Regions from separate parts of the Paenibacillus sp. LPE1-1-1.1 genome, predicted to be linked through region 1. Evidence: riboswitches for the same ligand, from Rfam matches in the RefSeq annotation. Region 1 holds a riboswitch; each other region holds the start of a gene.
The links. Region 1 has a riboswitch for ZMP and ZTP ahead of rpiB (ribose 5-phosphate isomerase B). Riboswitches for the same ligand answer to the same signal wherever they lie in the genome.
Positions count from the first base shown of each region.

Region 2: another riboswitch for ZMP and ZTP. It lies ahead of MRBLPE1_RS12855 (bifunctional 5,10-methylenetetrahydrofolate dehydrogenase/5,10-methenyltetrahydrofolate cyclohydrolase); the one in region 1 lies ahead of rpiB (ribose 5-phosphate isomerase B).
Region 3: another riboswitch for ZMP and ZTP. It lies ahead of MRBLPE1_RS06415 (IMP cyclohydrolase); the one in region 1 lies ahead of rpiB (ribose 5-phosphate isomerase B).

Region 1 covers NZ_JBEGHY010000044.1:150,746-158,046, reverse strand. The annotation lists gene MRBLPE1_RS27425 (L-threonylcarbamoyladenylate synthase) at 1-109, shown strand, start outside; gene MRBLPE1_RS27420 (manganese efflux pump MntP family protein) at 1,186-1,746, shown strand; gene MRBLPE1_RS27415 (low molecular weight protein arginine phosphatase) at 1,788-2,366, shown strand; ZMP/ZTP riboswitch at 2,438-2,519, shown strand; gene rpiB (ribose 5-phosphate isomerase B) at 2,618-3,076, shown strand; gene MRBLPE1_RS27405 (TIGR01440 family protein) at 3,093-3,698, shown strand; gene glyA (serine hydroxymethyltransferase) at 3,781-5,028, shown strand; gene MRBLPE1_RS27395 (peptide ABC transporter substrate-binding protein) at 5,776-7,301, shown strand, end outside.
Region 2 covers NZ_JBEGHY010000012.1:505,621-512,921, reverse strand. The annotation lists gene MRBLPE1_RS12865 (ABC transporter ATP-binding protein) at 1-1,557, opposite strand, end outside; gene MRBLPE1_RS12860 (ABC transporter ATP-binding protein) at 1,562-3,289, opposite strand; ZMP/ZTP riboswitch at 3,470-3,548, shown strand; gene MRBLPE1_RS12855 (bifunctional 5,10-methylenetetrahydrofolate dehydrogenase/5,10-methenyltetrahydrofolate cyclohydrolase) at 3,610-4,455, shown strand; gene MRBLPE1_RS12850 (sugar-binding transcriptional regulator) at 5,369-6,310, opposite strand; gene MRBLPE1_RS12845 (5'-nucleotidase C-terminal domain-containing protein) at 6,497-7,301, opposite strand, start outside.
Region 3 covers NZ_JBEGHY010000001.1:1,491,216-1,498,516, reverse strand. The annotation lists gene MRBLPE1_RS06445 (stalk domain-containing protein) at 1-1,394, shown strand, start outside; gene MRBLPE1_RS06440 (GGDEF domain-containing protein) at 1,521-2,678, shown strand; gene MRBLPE1_RS06435 (hypothetical protein) at 2,755-3,306, shown strand; gene MRBLPE1_RS06430 (hypothetical protein) at 3,306-3,521, shown strand; gene MRBLPE1_RS06425 (serpin family protein) at 3,637-4,878, opposite strand; gene MRBLPE1_RS06420 (hypothetical protein) at 5,445-5,660, shown strand; ZMP/ZTP riboswitch at 5,686-5,763, shown strand; gene MRBLPE1_RS06415 (IMP cyclohydrolase) at 5,830-6,537, shown strand; gene MRBLPE1_RS06410 (extracellular solute-binding protein) at 6,790-7,301, shown strand, end outside.

The DNA of each region.
Region 1 (7,301 bases):
TGTCGGCGCAGAGCGCATTTGGGCGGAGAGCAGCGGCGAGCAGGGCATTGGAGCCGCGCTGATGAACCGCTTGGCAAAGGCAGCCGGCAATCGAATCGTTCGTGTTTAGAAGTAATACATTAGGCTGGGCTGGTGCATGTGTTAAGAGTAACTTCGTCTCCAATCAAGAGCTGCATCATGCTCCTACACTGCAGTTAGTACAATGTAACTCTTGCTCAATCACCCATTGTTTCGCTACAATGCAGTTTCTGCAATAGAAAGCATGTCTAGGGGCAGTTTTGTGGCGAGTTGAGGGAATTCTGTTGTACTAACTGCAACGTAGCTCAATTTGTCGGGCGCCATGTCAGGTTTCTGTTGTAGAAAGTGCAGTAGAATGTGTTGGTGTTGGTGTTGGTGTTGGTGTTGTTATTGGTATTGGTATTGATGTTGATGTCGAAATGGAAATGGAAATGGCTTCAGTGTAGCTAACGCCCTGGCGAAAAGTGAAAAGCAAAAAAACGCCACATGCTGAACGAGCAAATCGAAGAGCTAGGAATTAACCTAGAAACTTACTTCGTCTCCAATCAAGAGCTGCATCATGCTCCTACACTGCAGTTAGTACAATGTAACTCTTGCTCAATCACCCATTGTTTCGCTACAATGCAGTTTCCGCAATAGAAAGCATGTCTAGGGGCAGTTTTGTGGCGTGTTGTGGGTATTCTGTTGTACTAACTGCAACGTAGCTCAATTTGTCGGGTGCCATGTCAAGTTTCTGTTGTAGAAAGTGCAGTAGAATGTGTTGGTGTTGGTGTTGGTGTTGGTGTTGGTGTTGGTGTTGGTGTTGGTGTTGGTGTGGTATTGGTGTTGATGTTGAAATGGAAATGGCCTTAGCTACAGTGTGAACTATGATATGTGTTGATGTTGATGGTCTTGGTGTTGTTATTGTTATTGGCATTGGTATTGGCATTGGCATTGGTATTGGTATTGGTATTGGTATTGACGTTGAAATGGAAATGGCCTCGGCAACAGTGTGAACTATGATATGTGTTGATGTTGATGGTCTTGGTGTTGTTATTGGTATTGGTATTGATGTTGACGTTGAAATGAAAATGCCTTCCCTTACAGTTTGAACTATGATAAGTATGTTTGTCCCCATGTCCGCATATGTTTGGTAGAGAAACCAGGCGGACATGGGGGAGATAGACTGTGGTTGAAGCACATTTGCATGCCGGACAGTTTCTGACGCTGTTCATTATCGCGTTAGCGCTTGGCTTAGATGCCTTTTCGCTCGGACTTGGCATAGGATTAAAAGGCATTCGGCTGCTGGATATTTTGAAGCTGGGCGTGGTTATTGCTTTGTTTCATGTTATAATGCCGCTGGCGGGCATCTACACGGGTCAATATGTAGGGGTTCTGCTCGGCGATGTGGCTACGGTCGCGGCCGGTATTTTGCTGGTGCTGCTGGGCGGGCATATGATCTACAGCTCGCTGCGCGGAGACGCGGTGCAGTCTTTTGACCACAAATCCTTATGGGGCTTGCTCTTGCTCTCGCTTAGCGTCAGCATCGATTCCTTCTCTGTCGGCATTACGCTTGGCATGTTTGCGGCCAATATGTGGACGACCATCTTATTGATTGGGCTGCTGGGCGGGCTCATGTCCGTGCTTGGCTTAATGATCGGCCGCAAGGTTAGCGGCAATCTCGGCGAATACGGCGAGGCTGTAGGCGGCGGAATTTTGTTTATTTTCGGTATATTGTTTATTTTTTAAGATAGACAGCTGGGAAAAGCGTGCGAAAAGGAGTTGGCAGTGTGAAACGTATATTATTTGTTTGTACTGGCAATACATGCCGCTCGCCGATGGCGGAGGCTATGCTGCGCCGGATGGCTGCTCTAAGAGGCATTACGGTTGCGGTCCGTTCCGCGGGCATCTCCACGGTCGATGGGCTGCCGGTGTCTGCCCATGCGGTAGAGACGCTTAGACAGCGCGATATTGAGCATAAGAGCACTTCGCTTGCGCTGACAAGCGAGGCGGTCGGTTGGGCTGACATTATTTTGACGATGACGTCTAACCATAAGCGCGGGCTGCTGCAGTGGCATCCCGAGGCTGTAGACAAAACCTATACGCTGAAGGAATATGCGTACCAGGACGCGAGCGTGCTCGCCGATATCGAAGAGCTGGAACGTCTGTATTCGGAGCTGCATATGAAGCAAGCCTTGGGTCAGCAGCTCACCTCGGCGGAACGAAGCCGTTTGCTGGAGCTGGAGCGCAGAATCCCAAGTTTCGACATCGTGGATCCGTTTGGCGGATCGCTCTCCATCTATAACAGCAGCGCGAATGAAATCGAGGATGCGCTCGTGAAGCTTCTGGACAAGCTTTCCAAAAGATAATTCCGCGGCTGTCCCCGTTAATATGGATTGATTTTTTGAACCGCTTCGGCTATTATGGAAAGACAATATACGGTTTCCGATGTAACTGGCGACGGAAGTGGGCTAACCACGGTGGAGCATCGGAATATACGGCCGGTCGCCTGGGCAAAGAGCAGCATGCTAATTAGCATGTCTTGCTCTTTTTTCGTCTTTTTCTGCAAAAATAGGTATACTAGCACTGTGATGTTTCATAACGAAGGAGGTCTTTTGCATTGAAAATTGCTATTGGTGCCGATCATGCGGGCTATCGTTTGAAGGATGAGGTTGTGCCTTTTCTTCAATCGCTCGGCCATGAAATCGAAGATGTAGGCTGCAGCTGTGACCAATCGGTTGACTACCCGGACTATGCGCTGCCCGTATGCGACCTTGTTACGAGCGGCAAAGCAGAACGCGGTATCTTGATTTGCGGAACCGGAATCGGCATGTCGATCGCGGCCAATAAAGTTCGGGGTATCCGCTGCGCGCTCGTCAACGACATGTTCTCGGCTAAAGCGACAAGGGAACATAACGATACAAACGTATTGGCACTTGGAGAGCGGGTTCTCGGACCTGGCGTAGCCTTGGAAATTATTCGGATTTGGCTTGAAACGCCGTTCTCGAACGGCGAGCGCCATGTCGGCAGAGTAAACAAAGTGATGCAAATTGAAGAGCAGTTCAGCAGCCAGTCCTAATTAGGGGGCCATCGCGATGAGCATAGAAGAAGATGTACGGCTTGGTGTCATAGCAGATCAGGTAGAGACGATCGTCCGCGAGCTGGCAGCGGCAGGCGGGCTTGCCGTGAGTCAGCTTTTAGTGATCGGTGTAAGTACTAGTGAAGTGCTGGGCCATCGCATTGGAACGGCAGGAACCGTCGAAACGGCCGCGCAAATTTACGCGGGCGTGGAAGCGGCGCGGAGAGAGCTGGGCTTCATTCCGGTGTACCAATGCTGCGAGCATTTGAATCGAGCGCTCGTTATCGATAGGGAGGCAGCCGAGCGTTACGGCTTAGAACCCGTCGGAGCGGTCCCCGTGCCGAAAGCCGGCGGATCGATGGCAGCCTATGCCTACCGCCAGTTAAAGGACCCCTGTCTTGTAGAAACGGTACAAGCGCATGCCGGCATCGATATCGGCGATACGTTCATCGGCATGCATCTGAAGCGGGTAGCCGTTCCGGTCCGTCCGTCGATTCGCGACATCGGGGAAGCCCATGTTACGATGGCCGTCACAAGGCCGAAGCTGATAGGCGGTTCGCGCGCGGTATACGAGCTGGGCACTGAGATAGCGGCAGAGCAATCTGCCGGAACATGCGATTAGCCGAACGCGGAGAACGAATGATCTAATTTTATAAAACAATTTAAAAATATATAGGCTGTCTAATTTGAGGAGGATAATGAAAATGGAAAACCTGCGCAAACAAGATCCGGAAGTATTGAAAGCACTAGGCCTTGAGCTTACTCGTCAACGGGATAACATTGAGCTTATCGCATCAGAGAACATCGTAAGCGAAGCGGTTCTGGAAGCAATGGGAAGCGTGCTTACGAACAAATATGCAGAAGGCTACCCAAGCAAACGTTTCTACGGCGGCTGTGAGCATGTGGATATCGTTGAGGATATCGCCCGCAACCGTGCGAAGGAATTGTTCGGCGCAGAGCATGCGAACGTTCAGCCTCACTCCGGCGCACAAGCGAATATGGCTGTTTACCTTGCTGCTTTGCAGCCTGGCGATACGGTTCTAGGCATGAACTTGGCGCACGGCGGTCACTTGACGCACGGCAGCCCGGTCAATGCATCCGGCTTGCTTTACAACTTCGTGGCATACGGCGTGCAAGAGGATTCCTTCACCATCGATTATGAAGAAGTCCGCAAGCTTGCTTTCAAGCACCGTCCACGCCTGATCGTGGCTGGTGCGAGCGCATATCCCCGTATCATCGATTTTGAAAAGCTTGGCAAAATCGCTAACGACGTAGGCGCTTTGTTCATGGTTGATATGGCTCACATTGCCGGTTTGGTAGCAGCGGGTCTTCATCCGAGCCCAGTGCCGCATGCACATTTTGTTACGACGACTACGCACAAAACGCTTCGCGGACCACGCGGCGGTATGATCCTTTGCCGTCAGCCTTGGGCAGCAGCGATTGATAAAGCGGTTTTCCCTGGTTCGCAAGGCGGTCCATTGATGCATATTATTGCAGCAAAAGCGGTAGCTTTCGGCGAAGCGCTTAAACCGGAGTTCAAGCAATACGCGACACAAGTTGTGAAAAATGCGAAGGTGCTTTCCGAAGAGCTTGTTGCAAAAGGCTTCAACATCGTTTCCGGCGGCACAGACAATCATTTGATGCTGCTTGATACGCGCAACCTGAACATTACAGGTAAAGTAGCGGAGCATGTACTTGATGAAGTAGGCATTACCGTTAACAAAAATGCAATCCCGTTTGATCCAACAAGCCCGTTTGTCACTTCCGGCATTCGTATCGGTACGCCAGCTGCAACGGCTCGCGGCATGGACGAGAAAGCAATGAAAGTCATTGCGGAAGTTATCGCTCTCGTGCTTAACAGTCCGGAAGATCAAGAAGTGCTTGCAAAAGCCCGCGGCTTGGTACGTGATCTCACTGCACAATATCCGCTTTACCCTGGCATGACTTACTAATTCGTTCCATCAGCATTTGATTCAGAGGACCTATTCGGTGTTTATACACGAGTAGGTCCTTTTTTTGTTGTTGTTCTTCCGGTGGAGCAGTGAATAAGCGGTATAAAATAATAAGCCGAGAAGAATGATATAAAACAATGAAATAAGCAGATTCGGCTATTATTTTAGTAAAAATGATGAAATAAGGTCTGATTATTTTATTATTTCTTGTTACTATCACAATGTTGTGAATACGTAAAATCATAGTGTCATTGCGGTTTATTTCGATTTTATAAACAAAAAGCTAAATTATATTCGAAATCAATTGGAAATTAAAAGGATATTTAATGATTTATGTATTTTATATAATTTGATCTATATTTGCCTTTTATTCCCTGTAATTGCTTCAAAGCGTTAAAGTAACAGAATAATAATCTAAATAAACGCTGTGAAGCATTAAAGCGACAAATTAATTATTCGAATAAACGCGTCAAAGCACTAAAGTATAGCGGATATTAGTCATTTAATACATAAATTTACAGCATATATTTGTTGATAAATAATTAACATGGATGTATAGTGAAATTTATTAGTAAACTTCAATCTCTATGTTTGGATGGGATGAGTGTATAACATTAGCTCAAGAGGATACGCGCATTTGGATCAGACAAGCTTTCTCTCTGATGCAAACGTTTGTATATAAGGCGAGTAAGGTGGACGATACTACCCACTGCTGAACAAAGTAGAGAAAAAAACGGGAGGGTAACAATGAGAACAAGAAAGTCTGCTTTTTCATTTATCGCTGCTTTACTCATTCTTGCTATGATCGCGGTAGGTTGTACGCCGAAAGAAGAAACAAGCAACAACGGCGCTGCGAATGGCGGGACAACGGGCGAGACGACTGAAGCGAAAGTGTTCCGTTTGAACATTCACTCTGAGCCTTCGACGCTGGATCCTGCACTTATGGAAGACAACGTATCCGGTACGCTTGCCACAGGTATTTATGAAGGCTTGACTCGTAAAGACGAAAGTGGCGAAACCATTCCTGCAACCGCAGAGAAATGGGAAATGTCCGAGGATGGGCTTACTTACACGTTTACCATTCGCAAAGACGCGAAATGGAGCAATGGTGACCCTGTTACCGCTAATGACTATGAATACTCTTGGAAACGCGCGCTTGATCCTGCAACAGGCTCGACATACGCTTACCAATTCTACTACATCGTTGGCGCACAAGATTATAACGAAGGCAAAACGACGAACGCTGACGGCGTAGGCATCAAAGCTATCGATGCGCAAACGCTTGAAGTGAAGCTGAACTCGCCTACTCCTTATTTCTTGAGCCTGACTTCTTTCTACGTTTACAACCCTGTTCACCAATCGGTGAAGGATAACGAAGCTTGGGCTGCGGATGCGGCTACAATCATCGGTAACGGTCCTTTCAAAATGAGCGAATGGCAGCACAATACATCCATTAAGCTCGTTCCGAACGAGAACTATTACGACAAAGACCAAGTGAAGTTTGCAGGCGTTAATTTTACGATGCTGTCTGATTCTGCGACTGAGCTTGCGAACTATGAGACTGGCGAACTTGATTACACGGGTAAACCTACCGGTGAAATTCCTGCCGAGCAAATCCCGGTTCTAAAAGAATCGAAGAAGGATGAGTTCGTGACAAAAGGGATTGCAAGCTCGTACTACTACATGTTTAACACAGAAGAAGTTCCTTTCAACAACGTAAAAGTCCGTAAAGCCCTTTCGATGGCGATTGACCGCCAAGCGATCGTGGAAAGCGTAACGATGGCCGGTGAAGTTCCTTCATTCGGTTTTGTTCCGCCGGGCATTATCGGTGAGAAAGAAGATTACCGTACAGAAGTGAAAGATGATTACTTTACAGAAAATGTTGATGAAGCAAAAAAATTGCTTGCTGAAGGTCTTGCTGAGCTGAAACTCACGAAGTTCCCTGAAGTGACTTTGACATTTAATACAAGTGATGGCCACAAGAAAATCGCGGAAGCCATTGTTGAAATGTGGCGTCAAAATCTTGGTATCGTAGTCGTTGCCAAGAACGAAGAGTTCTCTGTTCTACTCAAAAACCGTACGGCAATGAACTACCAGATTTCCCGCGCAGGCTGGGGAGCGGACTATAACGATCCAATGACGTACATGGATATGTTCGTTACTGGCGGCGGCCAAAACAATACAGGTTTTGCTTCGCCTGAATACGATGCTTTGATCAAAAAAGCATACGCAAGCGGAGATCAAAAAGAGCGTATTGCTGCTATGACTGAAGC
Region 2 (7,301 bases), on a different contig from region 1:
TTTCATCGCCTCTTGGATCTGAAGCTCAGCAAGCGTATCGACGCTGCTCGTCGCTTCATCCAATATGAGAAGCGCGGGATCTCCAAGGATCGCGCGCGCAATGGTAATTAGCTGGCGCTGTCCATGGCTGACGTTGCCGCCCTCGGCTGTCAGCTCCGTGTCATAGCCGTCAGGCAGCTTGGCAATAAAGCTGCTTGCATTCGCCTGAACCGCCGCGGCTTCCACCTCTTCGTCCGTCGCATCCAGCCTGCCGTAGCGTATATTCTCGCGAATGGTTCCCGAGAACAAGTGGGCATCCTGCAGCACGATGCCGAGCTGGCTTCGGAGACTGTTTTTGTCCATGGAACGGATATCTTCGTCATCAATCAATATCTGTCCCTCTTTGATTTCGAAAAAACGGCCGATGAGATTAATGATAGTCGTCTTGCCCGCTCCGGTCGGCCCAACCAAAGCAATCGTCTCACCGGGCCTGGCGGTAAAGCTGATGTTGTTCAACGCGGCCGTTCCATCCGTATATTCAAAGCGCACATTCCGGAATTCCACTTTGCCGGCAATCGACTCTATCCGCTTGACTGCTCCCTCTTCTTCATATTCGGAAGGAACCTCCATCATGTCGAACACCCGCTCCGCTCCCGCGACGCCGGACTGGATCATGTTGTACTGGTTGGCAACTTCATTTAACGGGCCGCTGAATTGCCTCGAATAGCCGAGAAAGCTAATAATGACGCCTACGGTAGCTTGGTCATGAACAGCAAGCCAGCCGCCGACGCCCGCAATGATTAAATAGCTGATATGGCCGAACATATTCATGAACGGTCCCATCGTACCGGAGTAGATTTGGGCCTTGATGCCGACTTTCTTCAGCTTCGCGTTTGCCGCGCTGAACTGCTCCGCCATCCGTTCCTCCTGATGGAACAACGCCACAACCTTCTGCCCGGATATCGTCTCCTCGATAAAGCCGTTAAGCCCTCCCAGCTCCTGCTGCTGTCCCTTGAATTGCCGCTGCGTCGCCTTCGCGATTCGTTTGGATACGAATACGATCAACGGAATGACTACAAGCGCAACCAGCGTAAGCCAAACGTTGAGGAGGAGCATCATTGTGAAGGAGCCGATAAGCATAATAACACTTGATATAATTTGAATTAAGCTTTGATTTAACGTATTCGTGACGTTGTCGATGTCGTTCGTTGTACGGCTCATCAGCTCGCCGTGGTTTTTGCTGGCAAAGAAAGGAACGGGAAGCTTTTGCAAATGATGGAACAAATCCTTCCGCATGCTCCAAACCGTCCGCTGCGATACCTCCGCTAAGAAAAAAGCCTGCAGCCAGCCGACCAAGCTGCCCGCCGCATATACCCCGAGCATGAGTAAGCAAATGCCAAGAAGGCCGTCGTATTGCTTGGCTATGATATAGTCATCGAGCGCGGTCCCCAGCAGATAGGGACCTGCAAGAGTAAGCCCCGCTGCGGCAAGCGTAAGCAAAATAACCGTCAGAAGACTTGTTTTTTGATGAAATAAATAATAGCCGATTTTTTTTAATGTCGCCAAAGTAGGATTCATCTGATTACGCTCCTTGCTGGGATAAGGCCATTTGCCGATAAAGCTTGCTGCCTTGAAGCAGCTCGCCATGCGTTCCGATTGCTGTTATTTGACCGTCCTCTAGCACGATAATCCGATCCGCCTGCTGAACGGATGCGATCCGTTGTCCGATAATGAGGCAGGTGCTGCTCTTCATGATGGTTTGCAGCGATTTCCGGATGAGCAGGTCCGTATTGAGATCAACCGCGCTTGTGCAGTCATCGAGTATGACGATCTTCGGCTTCAGCAGCAGGGTGCGCGCTATCGATAGGCGCTGCTTTTGCCCGCCGGATAGATTGACGCCGCGCTGTCCAAGCTCGGTATCATAGCCTTTTTCCAACTTCATAATGAAAGAATGGGCTTCGGCAGCTTTAGCCGCTGCTTCAATTTCTTGCTGCGTTGCATCCGGCTTGCCGAAGCAGATATTGTCCCGAATCGTGCCGCTGAACAAATGAGCCTGCTGCAGCACCATGCCGATCTGGCTGTGAAGCTCATAGGGATCCATCTCGTTAATCGGCACCGAATCGATGCACAGCTGGCCGTCCGTCGCTTCGTAAAAAGCCGGAATCAGGCTGACCAGCGTCGATTTCCCCGCTCCGTTCACGCCGACGATCCCTATCGTCTCTCCCGGCTCCGCCGTGAAATCAATATCGCGTAATACGGCTTTCTCCAAATTACCGTCATAGCTAAAGCTTACTTGCTCAAACGAGATTCGGCCTTCTCGAATTTGCTTCGGCTGCTGAAGGGGCAGCTGCTCTTCCTTCGGTTGGTCGATCGAGAACTCCAATATTTCATTAATGCGGTCGGCGGAGGCTTTTGCCCTGGATATGGCCATTAGTTGATTGCCGAGCCCTAAGGTGGAGAACAGCAGCTGCGTAATATACGTTAGAAACGCTGCAAGGCTGCCGACCGAAAGCGTACCCTGCTCTGAAAGCATGCCGCCGTACCATAACGCCGCTACGATGCTGAAATTCAGAATAATCGACATCAGCGGCGTATTGAGCGCAACGATTTTTGCCGCCCGCAGACTGGCATGCAGCAAATTCGAATTCGTTTCATTAAACCGCTCTTCCTCGTAATCGGCGCGGACAAATGCTTTGACAACTCGAATACCCGACAAATTTTCCTGCATCACCGTATTCACTTGATCAAGCCGCTGCTGCATCTTCGCGAATAACGGAACGGTTACCCGCGTGGTAATGACGAGAAATGCAGCCAGCAAAGGGATCATCGCCAGCAAAATAATAGATAAACGCGGGCTGATCAGGAATGCCATGACCAGGCTCCCGATAATAATGAACGTATCCCGCGCAAAAACACGGAGAAGTAACAGCACCAAGCCTTGTATTTGCGTGACGTCTCCGGTCAAACGGGTCACGATGGACCCTGAACCGAAGCGGTCAAGCGATTGAAGCGACAAGCCCTGTATCTTTTGAAACAGCTCCTGCCTCAGATCCGCTCCAAAGCTTTGAGAAGCTATGGTCGCAAACACCGTACAGCCGACGCCGGCAACTAAACCGATAAGCGCCGCCAGCAGCATTTTCGGCGCGGTGCCGGCAATCGCTCCCAAGTCCCCGCCCATAATCCCGTCATTCACGATGCTCGCCATAAACCGCGGCTGCAGCAGATCCATGCATACCTCCAGCAGCATGAACAGCGGCGCCAGCACGGCAGGCAGCTTATATTTCCCCAAAAATCTACCCAGCTTTAACACGCCTGCACCCCAATCCCTGTCGTTTTGTGAAGCGGTAATAAGAGGGCATCGTCTCCCGCACCCTCAATTTAAAGTAATTATAGCATCCCGCCAATCGTTTCCCCACTACTAAAATTGGAGTAACTGAGCGTAATGGCTCGTTTTTTCTCGCAGGAGCTGTTAGAATGAAGCTAACAACAAAAAGCTGTGCGTAACTGGCGGAGCATGGGGAACCATGAGGAAGCGCGCAGATCATTAGCCGTACGCCTGGGCAAAGGTAAGGGGACATTCCCCTTGCCTTTTTATGTTTTTCGACAACCATTCGAAGGAGCTGGGTAAACATGACGGACAAAATGATTTTAAACGGCACACGCGTCGCAGACGCAATTAAAGAGCAGTTGAAAGCTAGGGTAGAAACGCTTGGAGCCGCAGGCATTGTGCCCTGTTTGGCGACGATACTGGTCGGAGACGATCCTGCTTCCGAGACTTATGTCCGCATGAAAGGAAATGCCTGCAAGAAGCTAGGCATCGAGTCGAAACGAATCCATTTGGATAAGTCCATTTCGACCGAGGATTTGATTGCGGTCATCTCGCAGCTTAACCGCGATCCGCTCGTTCACGGCATCCTGCTGCAGCATCCCGTGCCGCATCAAATTGATGAACGCGCAGCTTTTGAAGCGATAAGCATCCACAAGGACGTGGACGGGGTGACCGCGCTTGGCTTTGCCCAAAATGCTTTCGGCTATGCGGACTATCCGTCCTGCACGCCTGCTGCCATTATGGCTATTCTGGATTATTATCAAATCCCGATCGAGGGCAAGCATGCCGTAGTCGTCGGCCGCAGCCCGATTCTGGGCAAGCCCGTTTCGCTGATGCTGCTAAACCGCAATGCCACCGTGACAACATGCCATTCCAAGACACAAAATCTAGCCGAAATGCTGAAGCCCGCAGACATCGTCGTCGCTGCGGTCGGCAAACCTTCTTTCATTCAAGGAGAGTGGATTCGCGAAGGCGCCGTCGTGCTGGATGCCGGTTACAACCCGGGGAACATCGGGGATGTCGATTATGAGACTTGCCTTGCGAAGGCCAGCGCCATCACCCCTGTCCCCGCAGGCGTCGGGCCCGTCACGATCGCTATGCTGCTGAAGCATACGGTCGACGCCGCGGCAAAGCTTGCCGCAATCTAGTTTCGTGTAGCAAAATCGTGCTGGGAGGAATGGTTTCTTACTATATTACAGTTTGTGCAGCAGAATCACGCTCTGACGAGTGGTATTCTGGCTACGTTGCAGTTTGTGCAGTAGAATCACGTAGGGACGAGTGGTTTCATACTACATTCCAGTTTGTGCAGCAGAAAGCGCTCGGACATGTGGTTTTCTGGCTACGTTGCAGTTTGTGCAACGTAATCGCGCTCAATCGTGACGAATCTCAGCTACGTTGCACTTAGTGCAACAGAAACAGCCGATACAGACTCATTAGAGTCTTCATCGGCTGTTTCTGTTGTATTTTCTACATTGTAGCGCGCTAGTGCCGCTAAAATTCGTATTTCTATTGCACAAAGTGCAGTGTAGCTGAACGAAACGCAGATGCGCGGCTTTACGCAACGTTTCCCCCTTCCGACTCCCTTCCTTCCACCACGCGACTTCCACGCGATTTCTTACTACATTCCAGTTTGTGCAGCAGCATTGCGCTCTGACGAGTGGCTTCATACTACATTCCAGTTTGTGCAGCAGAAAGCGCTCGGACATGTGGTTTTCTGGCTACGTTGCAGTTTGTGCAACGTAATCGCGCTCAATCGTGACGAATCTCAGCTACGTTGCACTTAGTGCAACAGAAACAGCCGAGCCAGACTCATTAGAGTCTTCATCGGCTGTTTCTGTTGTATTTTCTACACTGTAGCGCGCTAGTGCCGCTAAAATTCGTCTTTCTATTGCACAAAGTGCAGTGCAGCTGTCCGAAGCGCAGCTGCGCGGCTGTAAATAACGTTTCCTCTTTCGACTCCCTACCTTCCCCCACGCGACTTCTTACTACATTGCAGTTTGTGCAGCAGCATTGCGCTCTGATGGCTTCTTACTACATTGCAGTTTGTGCAGTAGAATTGCGCTACACATCCCGCTCCAGTAAATACCTTCCCGTAAACTGATCGGTAATCAGCACGTTCGTATAGCCTCCGCGCAGCGCGCCGTAGATGCCGTTCACCTTTTTCGCTCCGCCGGCCACCAGAATCGACTGCTCCTTGCGCTTCAATTCATCGAGACTAATGCCAATTGTGCGTTCATTGAGCTCTTCCGAACAAACGGCCCCCGCCGTATCGATATAGCGCGAGCATATGTCGCCTGCGGCCTTCGAGCGAATAATATCCATATCCGAATCGGTGAAATAGTTCGCTCTTATTAATACCGAATCTTCGGTTGGCGCTCCCACGGTGACGACCGCAATGTTTGACAGTTTTCCCAGCTCCAAAATATTGCGAATATGGCGGTCCGACTCAATCGTTCGCTTCACCACCTCATGATCAACAAGCGCGGGAAGCGGAATAAAGTAGGGGATCGTGTGAAAAGCCTTGCCGAATAAATGAACGATTTCATAAGCATACGTATTGGTCTCCGAATGGCTGACCCCGCCGTTTAGCTGAACGACCTTAACATCGCGGACGGGCTTGTCCTTGAGCTGGGTCGCCATTTGAAAAAGCGTCGTTCCCCAAGTCGTCGCAATAATATCGCCATCTCTCACCGTATCATATAAATAGGATGCCGCGGCTTCGCCAATGTATCGTTTGACAATGCTGTCCTCGTATTGCGGCACGGAGACGATGACTGCTTTTTTCAGCCCAAACTTGGACTGCAGCCGCTCGGCGAGCACAAAATTGTTCTCATTAGGGTGAACGATTTTTATTTGAACATATCCTTCATCCTTCGCCTGCTGAAGAAACCTGGATATCGTTGGACGCGAAACGCCCAGCTTCTGCGCGATTTCCTCCTGATTATAGTTCAATTCATAATACAGCCTTGCCACATCGATCATTTTGCTCAGTTTATCATCCATTCGATCATCCGCCATCCGAACTCAACTCTTTCTATGTATGAATACCGCTCTCCATAATTCCACAAAACTATAACAAAGCAGCATTAATAATACAACAAGAGCACGGCCCTTTCGATAGGCAAAATACAACGTCCCATCCCACTATTTTGCAAAGTGGAATGGGACGCTTCTACTTCTTTAAGATTTTCAGTTCTGTTCGTAATCTAGCGCCGCCAATATTAGCGTAACGACCTCTGCTCTCGTTGCCTTCACATCCGGAGCAAACCGGTTGCTGCCAATGCCATTAACGAGACCTGCCCTCTGTGCCGCTGCAATATACGGTCTTGCCCATACCGGAATGTCGCTCACATCCGCAAAGGTTGGCTTCGCATTCGGATCAATCTCAATACCAAGCGCGCGAACGAGAATAACGGTCATCTCCGTTCTAGTTAAGGAACTTCCCGGCCTTATTGTATTGTCCTCGTAACCTGTTATGATTTTATCTTCAATCAACTGGGCAAAGAAGGAACGAGCCCATGCAGGAACCTCACCCGCATCCGCAAAATCCAACTGGCCCGCTGTTGATTCCAGCTGAAGCGCTCTGCCGACCATCGTAATAAATTGCGCTCTCGTTGCTGTTTCCCCAGGGTGGAACGTGCCGTCTCCATACCCTTTGACAAACCCGACTTTCACGGCTTCTTCAATAGCCTTCGCTGCCCAATGGCTGCCTACGTCACTGAACTCGATGTCCGTCGGAGTCGGCGTTGGTGTCGGCGTTGGTGTCGGTGTCGGTGTCGGTGTCGGTGTCGGTGTCGGCGTAGGCGTCGGTGTTGGATTCACTCCGCCGTCACCAGGCAGCGGCTGGCCCAACAAATCTGTAATGCGGCCTTCCGTTCCAATATTGATCGTGCCGAGATTCGTCAAATGCTCCCAGAACACTTCATAGTCGACGATATTCAGCTCATGCTGGCGTCCCGCATCCTTCGCCTGCTTCATCGAGCGGTAGAAATCG
Region 3 (7,301 bases), on a different contig from region 1:
TCTTCATTGGAGGATTGTTCACGAACGATGCGGCTTACAGCGCAGATAAACGCAATGTTCAGATGTCATCGGATTTAACGGGAATCATTGCTATTGACCATAGCACCGGTACGAGCACAGCGCTCCAAAATAATGGCGCAATATGGACATGGAAAGGAAATGAACCGGCAGCGAAAGGCGCGGTTTTGCCGAACGCGGTTCAAATTACGACCCGAAATATCGGCTTGAAAAAAGATGGAACCGTTTGGACCTGGGATAGCGGTGCGGGGAATCCATATTTTAAAGCAAAGGGAATCACCGCAAAGATTAATGAGCCTATCCAGATTGTAGAGCTAAAAGGAATAAAGAAAATTGAATCCGGCTCTATAGGACATTTGGCGCTGGATGAGCGGGGGGAGGTCTGGTACTGGGGAGAAGACGGATGTATGGCTTGGCTGCTTCGCGAGGACGTAAAACCGGAGGCCTGTTACCATTTAAGCAACGATCCCTCGGACGCCACCAGGTTCACAGCGCCGCTATTTACATCGATTCCAGCAAAGGTGGTATCTGATATTGCCGATATGGACATTGAGACAGGCGTCATGTTAGCAACTAAAAAGGGTCATATCTATCATATCGGGGTTTGGGACAATGTTCATATGGGTGAAGAGGATCTGATGATGAATAACATCATGAAAGTGGCTGCCGTCTCAGAGGGCCGGTATGTGGCGATCGGAATAGATAAAAATGGATACCTCTGGGGAACCTACCAAACAAAACTGAGTAAGCAGAAAGGTTTCGTTGATATAAGCGCGGTTTTCAATAACAGTATTCCGTATCTTGCAGTCCATCAAGATGGAACGGTGTGGTCGGGCCACATGGATAAGCCGGCTCCGATGATGCAGCTCGAAGGCTTGAAAGGAATTACCCGGGTGAAAGCAAGATCAACGAACTCCGGTATCGCGCTCGCTAAGCAAGGCGTGGTGTATCAGTGGGGGACCGGAGAAACGCGATATGATGATCATGCTTTGCTGCCGTTTAAAGCAGCAATCAAGCCGGCCAAGGTTCAGCGGCGCTTTACCGTTATTCTGAATGGCAAAGCAATGAAGCTTGCGGCAGGCCCTGTCATCCTAAATGGGACCACATTAGTGCCAATGAGGGATTTGTTTGAAGCGCTTGGCGCAAAGGTTGATTATGAGAATGGAAATATTACCGTTGCAAGGGGCGATTTGATCATCAAGCTGGAGGTTTATCGGTATGAGGCAGAGCTGAATGGCATAAAAAAGAAGCTTACTGAAGCGGTAACCTATTATAACGGGAAAACCTATATTCCTCTTCGCTTTATCGCTGAAGCGTACGGAGCAAAGGTGTCATGGGATGCCTCCAGCGGTACTGCCGTCGTTGAGATGCAGTAACGGAACTAGCATTCCGATTAGTTAATGCAATAAAATAAATGAAAAATAAATGATGATCTTGTATAATCAAAGCAATTAGTTATTTTTATGCATAAGTTGGTGCTCTGCATGACGGTGCTTCTAGACATGAAGACGGTAATGATTTTAATCGTATTAGGCCATCTATTTTCACTCCTGCTTATTAGCGCTTACTGGCGCACGCATACCAAAGATCAAATCTTGAGCAAGTTTTTACTGGCGAAACTTACGCAAGGCTTTGCTTGGATGCTGATCGTAGTACGCAATGGCATTCCGGATGTGTATACGATGTCGATAGCCAATTCCCTGCTGTTTATCGGATTTGCGCTAGAAACGGTCGCGATGCTGAGACTGATGCAGGCATTCAACCGTTCTGCGAAAGTGCTTTACATTGTCTTGACCCTTGGTGCAATCGTCGGTTACCTTCTTGTTATTGTTTTTAATAATCACGAAAATATTAGAATCGCCGAGGCATCGATAGGAACAGCGCTTTTTATGGTTGTGCCGGCCTATTTTATGATACTATCCAAAGCAGCATCCTATATTATGAAGCTTATCGGTTTATTGTATATCTTTACGATCGTTTCTCTTATTGGAAGAGCGATAGTCGCCTTGGTCTCCGATCAAACCATCGGCATGTTTACGCCTGGCATTTATCAGACGTTCACCTTCTTAGCGCTCTTTTTGATCATGTTTATCGGCAATATCGGTTTTGTGCTGCTGTTGAAGGAGCAGGCCGATCAAGAATTGATACGGCTGGCGAACTACGATGATTTGACAGGTATTTTTAACAGGAGAACATTCGTGTCGCTGTCCAAGCAAATGATAGCCGAGTATGCGAAAAAAAGAGAGCCTCTTTCCTTGGTGCTGTTTGACATCGATCATTTCAAAAAAATCAATGACACCTACGGACATCATATCGGAGACCGCGCCCTGCAGCAGCTGGCCAAGCGTATCCGCTCAATGCTAAGAGGAACCGATTCCTTCAGCCGCTATGGCGGCGACGAGTTTGCCATATTGCTGCCTGGAGCAGACGAAAGCGAAGCTGATCGAATGGTAGAAGCTTTTAGGCAGTCGACCACGCAGATTCTCATTCCTGATATGGCCAGTTCGCTGTCTATTAGTCTTGGCGTCGTTACGCTTATTCCAACCGAGCAAACAAGGCTGGAGACGCTTTACAAGTTATGCGATAAAGCTCTGTATGATGCTAAGCACAATGGCCGCAACGGCGCCGCGCGGACCCGATCCGTCTCATTGCTGGGCTGAAGAACCTTCTATAATGCAACTTCTTCCTCCCAATTGCGTCTTTATTTTGACGAAGAAATATTTGGGAGGCCATAGAATGAAACGAATAGGCTCATTATTATTCGTAATTCTTATTATCATAGTCGGATGCGGCAAGGAACCGGAAATGAACGCTGTTACCTCAATCGAGCAGGAATCCGCCAGGCAGCAGAACAAAATGCCTAAGGAAATGCCCGGCACCTTCGATTTTATGGTGCGCTTCGGCTATGGAACGGTTAATAAAAATGAAATCAATACTTTTCAAGACACGGTAACCAAAGATTTGATCATGAACGGGACGGCAACGGCGCAAATCACGTTGACCAAAGAAGAAATGCGAAGCATTTATGGCAAAATGAGAGATATAAACATCATGGGCGAGAAAGAGCTGGGGGCAGCCAATCAAACCTGTGAACGCGTTCCTTATGGCGAAGATATATGGGAAGTCAATATAAACGGCGAAACAAAAACATTAACGTGGACAGATCGATATTGCGCTCAGACCAGTGATATGGAGCAGCTGTTGGAACTGCGGAATTTCGTGGAGCAGATCGTAAAGACCAAAGAGGAATATAAAAAATTGCCTGAATCAGAGGGTGGTTACGAGTAATGCCGGACAACTTTTTGGCAGACCATTTACAAGCGGGAATCGTCATCTTCGTTGTCTTAGGCCTCGGTTTGCTGTTCATCGTCCGCTCGAAAATATCTGAACGCCGTTTTTATTATCGCGGACTAGGTTATTCACTCATCATGATGGCAATCTTTCTCGTTGTGGTCGGCGTTTTACAGAATTTAGATGAAGCAACCCATCGGCTAGGGCATTAGAAGGGCAGCTGCCTCATTAAAATAAATATGGTTCAAAAAAAGGGGCTGATTCTATCATCAGCACCCTTTTTTTTCGTTAACCGGCCAATAAAGTGTCTGCTTAAAGCTCACGCATTTAGGGTGTTTCCACCAGCCCGACAAACAGCAGCACACCGCTTTGCAGGTCTTGGATGGCGAAAAGAAACGGCCGGTTGACCTTCATTTCGAAGCTGCTGCTCGGCGGGGCGCTGCCCGCATCCATGCCAATCAAGGTTACAGCGGCTGCTTCCGTGCCTTGCTCGGATACATCGACAACGGTCTTATGCAAAATACGGCTGATATAAAGCCGCTGATCGCCGTTGTTGTCAGCTAATTCGCTGAAGTCCGCTTGGCTTGGATCGAATGGCAGACGCATCCCCATTGCACTTAAGGTGTCGATGAGCTCACGCTTACCCTCTACTCGGAATTTCGGCAGCGCTAGTCGGCCATTCGCCGGGGTAAAAGGTTTAGTCCAGAATTCGGTATCCGCGAGCAGTTTCGCGGTGAGTTCCTTTTGGTCCATATGCTGGCTTGGGAGGACGATGAGCATCCCCATTTGACCATCGCCGTATGGCAAGCGGATGGCTTGGTAAGCATCCGTTTCGTCATATTCGTAGCTGCCTCCCTGATTCATAAAGGGGATGCGTCGTATTTCACCGTCCGATTTCGTAAATTCATCTTCTATCGTAGCGTCTGGCTCAAACGGTCTCTTCCAAGTCCCGTCAAAATATAGGGCGTTTAACAGCATGAATTTCGTCATCTCGGATATAGGTTCATCCAGAATCGTTGGAATGAGACCGTTTGTCTGCTTATTAACCCATTTGTTCATTTCCTTCAGCACGGCTGGGTCGTCTAGCTTACGTTCGTTTAATTGGGCGTCGTAGGCAGCTATTACACGGTCGAGATAATCCTTTTGGAACGGCCAGCCCTTTTGCAGCCAGAGAGAGTTGGCCATGGACAGCTTGATGCCGGGTCCCGGTTGCAGCAGAAGCTCTCTCAGCTTCTGCTGTTCCTCATTCAGCATCTCCACCGACAATCCTTCCAGATGCAATGTCTTCGCGATCTGTTCGCGTGTCTGGCCCGCTGCCCCGTTCAGCGTCATCGACAGCGCCTGTACGATGCTGACAGGGGAGACAATGACGTTTTCTCCTTGTGTTTCATTGATCATTTTTTCCGCCAGCTCAAGCCCAAACGTATTCGTTGCCTTTACCATTTGCGAATCAATCTTCTCGGCAAGGCGAGCTCGTTCCGGCACGGTAACCGTCTTTTTCTCAGGCTGTCCGCATGCCGTTAACAGCAATACAGCAGAAATGGCGATGAAAATGGATTTGCGCAGCATGTCATTACCCCCATTTTAAACAAGCATTATCCATATCAACGGTCTCTGAGGACCAAAGGTTGCTGTAAACAGCCAAATGAACGGTGTGGGAGGATCATATACCTAAAAAGTTGTATACAGCAGAGAAATCGCCAGTCACCGTCATGGTCATGTATTCCGTGTATTTGGCCAGCAAGATTCGAATAATATTTGTTCTGGCGTTGAGATCTGTAAATAAAAGATCGGGCAGAGTTCTACGATGTAGTTTCTGCATTGTATGGTTATGAAAATAGTTGAACCGGAGCGTACAATGCAGTTTCTGCAATGGAGCGACTATTTTTGAATGGTTAGTAACGATTGGCACCCATTCTGTTGTAGCAAATGCATTGTAGCTAAAACAAAGAAGCGTAATCAGCCATTCTGCTGTAGTAACTGCAGTATACCGGAATGGCTGACGGCTAAAGGATGCTCTAGTCTTGTGAGGCTAAGATCAATATAAGTTCGTGCTGAGTACTACAGTATAGTTTCTGCAATGTAAGGATAAAAACAAGTTGAATAGAGGCGTACAATTTCGGGGAATCCCGCAGATGCGATATGATAATTCTATGGATGTTTTCGGCGGACAAGGAAACGGCAAACGGACATCACGCTCTCAAAGTATTGGAATGGAAAAAAAGGAGGAATCGGAACACGAGACTTGGTATCGCTTAATTGGCTGTGAATCCGAAGAAATTGGAAGTACATTTGGTTTTATTGTAGAAGAAAACTCGAAAACGCTGAATGAACACTTGTCTGCAAGCTAAAATGCTGTATATAATATAGTAAATATTTGGTATGTGTGACTGGCGCAGCGTGGAGTACCACGAGGGAGCACATATGTATAAGCCGTACGCCTGGGCAAAGTATTTGATCTGTGATCAAGTGCTTTTTTTGTTTGTCAGAAGAACAAAATCCGATGCTGAGGTGAGTACAATGAAAAGGTTTGAAGAGCAGCTGTTTAACCAGCCGTACCCGGGAAGAACGTTAATAATCGGCATGAATCCATCCGGTAATCATTACGTACAAGTCTATTGGATTATGGGAAGAAGCTTGAACAGCCGCAACCGGATTTTTGAGCGGGACCAATCCTTTGTCAGAAACACAGCGTTTGATCCATCGAAGATGGAGGATCCTTCCTTGATTATCTATTATCCGATAAAGGATACCAATGGATTTCACATCATTTCGAACGGGGATCAGACGGAAACCCTATACGCTGGATTGCGGCAAGGCGATTCGTTCGAAGAGGCATTGAAAAGCAGAGCGTTCGAGCCCGATGCCCCTCATTTTACGCCACGCATTACTGGTATAACGGATACGGGCTCGGGCATGTACGGTTTATCCATTTTGAAGACGAGAAACAATGATCCCTCGGTATGCATAAGAAATTTCTATCACTATGATGGCTGCATCAAGGGGGTAGGTCATTGCATTCACACCTATCAAGGCGAGGAGGACGGCATTCTGCGGCCATTCGCCGGTGAGCCTTTGGAAGTGCCGATCTTTGATTCTATGGAAGAAACCGCGAATTTCTACTGGAATAACTTAAATAAGGATAACCGAATTTCGCTGCTTGTGAAGTTCATTCGCAAGGAAGACAATTATGTGGAATACAAAATCGTGAACAAAAATGAAAGATGATCTATCGTAAGGTCCATCTCAACAAAGACGACTCCAATCCATGGGGTCGTCTTTTTTTATGCCCGTTTTCCGCCTCGACCTTCGCCTCTTCCCTAGGAAGAGTACCAAAAACTTTGAAAGTCCGAACCCGAGCATAGTGAAATAAGTGCGGATTTCTTTTTGATATATTGTTCATGCAGCAGCAATTCAGAGTGCTTTCAACTAGCTTAAGCTAGGGCGGGAGAGCAGAAAAAACGAATTCGGGGGTTGGCCGTGAATAAAAATTGGATCTTTTACACCGTGATGTTCTTGCTTCTCATTGTAACGACAGGCGCGGCGGCAGTGTTCTCTTATTCCGAGGAAGAAACCGCTGATGCGGTATCATACAAGCTTGCAGATGCGGAGCGGCGGGTTGGCGGCATCCTTTTAAGCGCCGATGGCATGAATGCGGGTGCAACGAACGCAAATCTTCTTCCCGAATGGAAAGGGCGGAAGCAAATTGCGGAGTGGAAGGAAGGCGAGGCGCTTGAATGGTCCGTCGATGTTACCGAGCAAGCCGACTATGAGCTGTCTATCGGCTATTATCCGCTGAAAGGAAACGGGCAGCCGATCGAATTTTTGCTTTACGTGGACGGAAAAGCGATATCCGATCCTTACGCGCCCTTCGAGCTTAATCGCCTGTACTACGACGAGCCGGGCAAGCTCAAGCGGAGCGGCGGGAACGAGCTGCGTCCGAAGCAGCTGGAAGGAGAGGTTTGGCTCGATACGAAAGTGGCGGCAGCAGG